DNA from 2 places in the Peribacillus sp. P4_D6 genome. Region 2 is predicted to be linked to the other one. Evidence: predicted binding sites of a transcription regulator. Region 2 holds the regulator's gene; the other holds the start of a gene.

Region 1 (3,424 bases), on a different contig from region 2:
TAAAGAAAATACCTGGTTCAGCAGAATATGTTGCACAAATGTTTATTAAGTTCCAAAGCTCTTTAGCCCGGATTTTACGGTAAACACGGACTTTATGACCCATTTTCTCCCATTCGCGAACATCGCCGACATTATGCCATTCTTCATTGTAAATGGCCATTTCTTCGGCATTATAGCTTTCAACATCAGGAAAACGCAATTCATATTCCGCATCTTGTTCAGCCGCTTCCATAAATTCCTTGGTCAGGCAAATGGAGATATTGGCTCCAGTCAAGAAATCCGAATTATGAACACTGTATGTTCCGCCTGTACGGATCTTTTCCTCTGCATCCCTAATGATTTTCTCGCTGAACCCGCCTTGGCCAGGAATCTCCTTATAATTGATGATCCCTTGATACATAGCCGTTTCCTGTTCCGTGTGCGGCGTGAATTTCAATTTATCCGTGGCATATTTCTTGATGGCTTCGTCTTTAGTGTTTTCCACTAGGTAACGCAAAATCCTTGGATTTTGCATTTTGGAAATGATGAACTCTGCAATATCGGGATGCCAATCAGCAAGCATGATCATTTGCGCGCCTCGTCTGCTGCCGCCCTGTTCAACAAGATGCGTCAGTTTTGCAATATCGTCAAGCCATGACACTGAACCCGAGGATTTTCCATTTACCCCTTTTGCCAGAGTGTTTCTTGGACGCAGTGTCGATCCGTTCGTACCCACTCCGCCGCCGCGGCTCATGATTTCCATCACTTGTTTCCTATGTTCTGAAATACCTTCACGTGAATCCGGTACGAATGGCATTACATAGCAGTTGAAATAAGTAACATCCGTATTGGAACCTGCACCGTATAATACTCGGCCTGCCGGGACGAAATTAAGGTTCTTTAATTCTTCATAGAATTTATTGAACCATTCCGTTCTTTTTTCTTCCGTGGTTTCCACTGATGCCAATCCCGTTGCATTACGTTTCGCAATTTGTTCATAGTATATTTCAAGAGGCTTTTCGATTATATCCAACGGACGGTTTACAATTCCCGTCTCAACTTCTTCCGGATTATCCAATACGCCACGGAATTCTTCATCCACCAATACCTTGGCTTTTTTGGTTTCCCAATCAATTTCAACGATGTAACCGAGACCCCTTGCCGGGAATTTCGGATCTTCCTTAATCGTCAACACGACGAAATCGCCTGCCGAGAGTGTGATTTTTTCAGTATCCTTAAAAGAATAGCGGTCAAGCATGACTAGACGGGACACTCCCTTATGCGCCATTTTCATATCAGCAGTTACAGGGTGAACCTGGGGAAATAAAGAAATATCCTTATTCAACCTTTCTAGATCAACCTTTAAAGCTTCTTTTATTACAACCGACATAATTCCCTCTCCTTTATATGTTTCATGATCCGTTCTTGCTGCCGCAAAAATCCTTATGTAGCCTTACATGTCCGTTTCGCTTAACAAGTACCCTAAATTTATCATAGCGAAACTCAAAAATCAACATATAGTATCGTATTAAATATTTCAACTACTATATATTGTGTTTGTTTTGAATAACTTTTAATTTTGTCAAACGTTAAATCAATTAATATAGTTAGCAAAAGGGAGGAAAATGTCGATTTATAATAATTTTTCATCAGATTTCAATTAATTTGGACCTTGCTTTTTCCCCATCCCTTTTAGGGCTTATCCCTGCAAGGGATGTGTTATTCGGTCAAACAAATCTGAAAAAACTTTTTATTATCCACTCTAATTATGCTTCCTCTATCTCATGAAATTCCATTCATCGCTTTCATATTTGCTTTCAGCTATTGCTTTCACTTCCAGCAATTGCTTTTCGGTGAGGACATATGGCTCTAAATCGACCGAAAGTCCTTCGGCAAAACCTTTTTCGAAAGCTTCTTTCGCTTCAGGGATGGTTATCTTTCTCCCGGCAATATCATTCATGGCCACAGCTTTGTTTTTTAAGTTTTTTTGCATTCTCTCTTTAACCCTGTCATTTGAGAATTTAAATACGCTAAAGAGCTTATCATCATCAAGCTCAAGCAAAATGGACCCGTGCTGAAGGATGACGCCTTTTTGCCTGGTTTGAGCACTGCCAGCGACCTTCCTGCCCTCAACGACCAGTTCATACCAGCTAGGTGCATCAAAGCAGACGGAAGACCTGGGCGATTTTAAAGCCGCTTTTTCCTGTTCGCTTCGAGGCACGGCAAAATAAGCATCCAATCCAAGATTCCTGAATCCCATCAATATTCCTTCAGAAATGACACGATAAGCTTCAGTAACGGTGGTTGGCATTCCCGGATAGGATTCTGGAACGATTACACTATAAGTCAATTCATGTTCGTGCAGTACCGCTCGTCCTCCTGTCGGCCTGCGAACAAAACCAAGGCCCTGCCTTTTGACCTCTTCCAGATCAATCTCCGCTTCTGCCTTTTGAAAATAACCGATCGACAATGTCGCTGGATCCCAGCCGTAAAAGCGTATGATCGGCGGAATTTCCCCTTTGCTTTGCCAGTTTAACAGGGCTTCGTCCAGCGCCATATTAAAAGCCGGTGAACAATACCCCGAATCTATAAAACCCCATTTTTCTTTAGTCATCCTTACCCCTCGTTTCGATAGACGTTTTTCAATCCCCCACAAAAAACTCACATGTAGTAGTTTAACAGACTTTAACACTCTAAAAAAGAAAGTGCTATCAAGTCATGAAGAATTTGATGAAAATTCTTTTTGATTATTGGGTAAAGCAATTATATAATAAAGATTGTCTGTATTCGTTAAGGTAGAAGGGAGTTTTTATGTTTGGAAATATTATATACACTGCTCATCATCCTCGGAGTGGTTATTGCGTATTCACTTTTTAATTGGTACCGCCAGCGTAAAATCGTTAAAACACTAACACAGGACGAATTTATCGCCAACTACAGAAAAGTGCAGCTAATCGATGTGCGGGAACCGAATGATTTCGAAAATGGTCATATCTTAGGCGCAAGAAACATCCCTATGACTCAAATGAAAACCCGCTTGGTCGAAATTAGGCCGGACAAGCCTGTATATTTGTACGCTCAAAGCGAAATCATCAGCGGCAGAGCTGCAGCCATGCTATACAAAAAGGGCTACAGGGAACTTTTTCACTTAAAGGGCGGTTTCAAGATGTGGACCGGGAAAATCAAAGCAAAGAAATAAGACCCCATCTCGGCATGGGCTCTTTTTAATTCCTTAGCTCAAGTAAAGAAAGTCAACAGTTGGACTTTAATGGAATCTTACATAAACATGAAAAATCCCCGCCGGAAGGCAGGGATTTTTTTCGTGTAAGCTACTAATCTAGGCTTGATAACGCAAAATGGGCTTTCTTGCAGCAAGAGTTTCATCAAGCCGCTTTATAACGGTTGTATGCGGAGCTTCCTGAACGATTTCCGGAGTTTCTTCCGC
Region 2 (3,424 bases):
GAACCGTGATGTCACGATTGAAGAAGTGAACCAAGCCTTCATCGATGCTTCAGAAAATGAACTCAAAGGAATCATGGAATTCACGATGGAACCTTTAGTTTCCAGTGATTTCAAAACGAATCCACACTCTGCAATCATCGATGGATTGACAACGATGATGATCGGGGACAGGAAAGTGAAGGTCCTTGCTTGGTATGATAATGAGTGGGGTTACTCCAATCGTGTAGTGGACCTTGTAAAATTGGTTGGCTCCGAGTTGAAAAAAATGTCCGAAGTCGAATTATCAGTAAAATAAAATGAAAAACCCGAGCCTGCTAAGATTTTTTAGCGGGCTATTTTTCATGCAGTGATCCATGAATTCCCGGCTGCTTTATGGCACTGAATAAACAAAAGACGGAATTTGCTCCACATTGGAACCTTCGCTATATCCCCATTACATATAAAGTTTATCTTTCCAAAAATTCAATTTGGAGTTGCAAAAAAAATTCAAACCATATATACTATGAATCGTGAACTTCTTCAAAACGGTTTGCATGATGGCTACTTAAAGGGTTAGGACCTCTTTGGACTAACTTTCCCCCGTGGTAGTTATCAGAACTTATTTTTAAATCATGGTAAGGGGGAAGCTTAATATGGAAACAGCTTACACTATGGAAACAATGGGTAGACATGTCATTTCTGAACTTTGGGGTTGTGACTTTGAAAAACTGAACAATATCGATTTAATTGAAAAGATTTTTGTTGACGCTGCTTTGAAATCAGGTGCAGAGGTACGAGAAGTTGCCTTTCACAAATTTGCTCCACAAGGAGTCAGCGGGGTTGTCATCATTTCTGAATCACACTTAACGATTCACAGTTTTCCAGAACACGGCTATGCGAGCATTGATGTCTATACATGCGGTAACTTGGATCCGAATATTGCGGCAGATTATATTGCAGAAGCTTTGAATGCGCAAACACGTGAAAACATAGAATTACCACGTGGATTAGGTCCTGTACAAATGAAAAAAGCCAATATAAGTGCCCTATAAAAAAATGTATACACAGAGATGCCATGGGTGCATCTCTTTTTTAATGCAATGAATCGGCAGTCTGATTCACTTTATTGGAGAGGATTGCCTTGAAGCACAATGCCCTTGGCAACGGTGCTTCAACGGCAGAACAAAAAGTGCCTGCTGCCGGAAGTTACACTTTTTACTTGTACTGTCCGTTCCTTTTAATATAAGATTAAGATAGAGAAGTAATTCCTTGGGGAACATTTAGATAGGGGAGTCCTACATAAAATACGGAGCTGATAATGATGAAATGCCCATCATGTCAATATAACGGAACAAGAGTGCTCGATTCCAGGCCAGTCGATGAAAGTAAATCGATTCGACGACGCCGTGAATGTGAGGCATGTGGTTTTCGATTCACGACATTTGAAAAGGTGGAGGAAACACCGCTTATTGTAGTGAAAAAGGGCGGGACACGTGAAGAGTTCAGTCGTGATAAAATCCTGCGTGGCTTAATCAGGGCTTGCGAAAAACGTCCGGTTCCCTTGAAAGAACTAGAGCAAATTACCAGTTATGTAGAAAAAGAACTACGCAACCAGGGCATATCGGAAGTGAAAAGCGACAGTGTCGGCGAAATGGTAATGGACAAGCTGGCAGAAGTCGATGAGGTTGCCTATGTAAGGTTCGCATCCGTCTATCGACAATTTAAAGATATCAATGTCTTTATTGATGAACTGAAAGATTTAATAAATAAAGAAAGAAAGTAGAGCTGAAGATTCACTTTGGCTCTTTTTTCACTACATCTTTTGAAAGGTTTGAATGGAGATGTCAATGCATTGGCAAGAATTGCTCCCAGCTGATTCATATCTGGTCTCATCTGCGGGGCTGCTTCATGATTATGATCGGAAAATACTTACCCGACTATATCAACCTCTTATTGGACCTATCTGCATTAGCCTATATATGACGTTATGGAGTGAGTTGGAGGAAAACAGGCTATGGTCGGAAACCTCCTCGCATTATCAATTAATGAATACCATCGGCCTTAAGTTAGGTGATATTTACGAAGCACGCCTTTTACTTGAAGGAATCGGCCTGTTGAATGTATATAAGAAATCGAAAAATGGAACGAAGGAATTCATTTATGAGTTAAACCCGCCGCTTTCACCCCAGCAGTTTTTCACGGATGGAATGCTGAATATTTACTTATACAAAAAAATCGGTAAAGCTCAATTCAACCGGTTAAAGAGGTTCTTTTGTGATGACCATATCTTAACCGATCAATATGAAGGTGTGACTAAATCTTTTGCGGAAGTATTCTCATCAGACCATTTGGACTCTTTATATGTAACGGATGAAGCGAAAAACGAATGGAAACCGGTGCCTGAACAGCAATACATCGATCGGGCGGAAGGCGTTGAGCCATCGGGGTTTGATGACTTATTCGATTTTGACCTTTTATTTGCCGGGATGAAATCCTCGATCGTGCCGAAAAAGGCTTTTACTCCTAAAATAAAAAGTACGATTGCCAAACTCGCTTTTTTATATGGCATTGATCCGCTGGAAATGCAAAAACTAGTAATGGATGCCGTTTCATTGGATGATGAGATTGATGAGGAATTGCTTAGAAAGGCGGCAAGGGACTGGTACCAGATCGAACGGCAGGCCGATATGCCTTCCCTTGTCAATCGGGTGCAGCCAATTCGTGAACGGACACAAAAAGAAGAACCGAAAACAAAGGAACAAGAGTTAATCCGTCATTTGGAGACGATTTCCCCGAGGGAGCGGCTGATGCAATTGTCTGGCGGTGCAGAGCCGTCAAGCGGTGATTTGAAAGTGGTTGAGGGCGTGATGATCAACCAAAAGCTGAATCCGGGTGTCGTCAATGTCTTGATTGAATATGTCATGCTCAAAACGGATATGAAGTTCACGAAGGGTTATGTGGAAAAGCTGGCAGGCCATTGGGCACGGCTAAAGGTCTCAACAGTCGTCGAGGCGATGGAACTGGCCAAAAATGAACATAGGAAATATCAGGACTGGGCTCAAGGAAGCAGGAATGCTGCGAAGGGCAGCCGGAAAAAGGCGATACGGGAAGAAGTGGTTCCTGAGTGGCTTGAGAAAAAAGAAGAAGCACAGCAGGAGCAGAATGCGGAACAGCCTGAATTGGATGCCCAAAAACGCGAACTTCTGGAGAAATGGAAGCTGTGGAAAGCGGGAGGTGAAATGAACGATGGAAAAGATTAATAGGTCCCTTAATAAATTGGCCAATACAAATCAATTTCAACAGCGTTATGAAAAGCTGAAACAGGAGATTTTTGAAAACGAACAAGTGCGGTTATTCATGAATGCCAACAGCTCGACGGTCACGAAGGAAATGATTGATAAAAACTTGGGGAAGCTTTATGAGTTCACTTCACAGAGCAATAAGT

The links. Region 2 encodes NrdR, which represses ribonucleotide reductase genes. Its sites were predicted from a motif close to AACACNATATATNGTGTT; they were not measured.
Region 1: a site for NrdR is predicted at 1,520-1,537, ahead of AC1DVB_RS15920 (vitamin B12-dependent ribonucleotide reductase). Genes of this name have one in related genera too.

The regions. Positions count from the first base shown of each region.
Region 1 is NZ_JBFUIQ010000053.1:5,488-8,911, forward strand. It holds gene AC1DVB_RS15920 (vitamin B12-dependent ribonucleotide reductase) at 1-1,369, opposite strand, end outside; gene AC1DVB_RS15925 (lipoate--protein ligase family protein) at 1,757-2,593, opposite strand; gene AC1DVB_RS15930 (rhodanese-like domain-containing protein) at 2,795-3,178, shown strand; gene gcvPB (aminomethyl-transferring glycine dehydrogenase subunit GcvPB) at 3,317-3,424, opposite strand, start outside.
Region 2 is NZ_JBFUIQ010000128.1:307-3,730, reverse strand. It holds gene AC1DVB_RS22465 (glyceraldehyde-3-phosphate dehydrogenase) at 1-295, shown strand, start outside; gene speD (adenosylmethionine decarboxylase) at 651-1,031, shown strand; gene nrdR (transcriptional regulator NrdR) at 1,301-1,762, shown strand; gene AC1DVB_RS22450 (replication initiation and membrane attachment family protein) at 1,827-3,239, shown strand; partial or broken gene AC1DVB_RS22445 (primosomal protein DnaI) at 3,226-3,424, shown strand, end outside.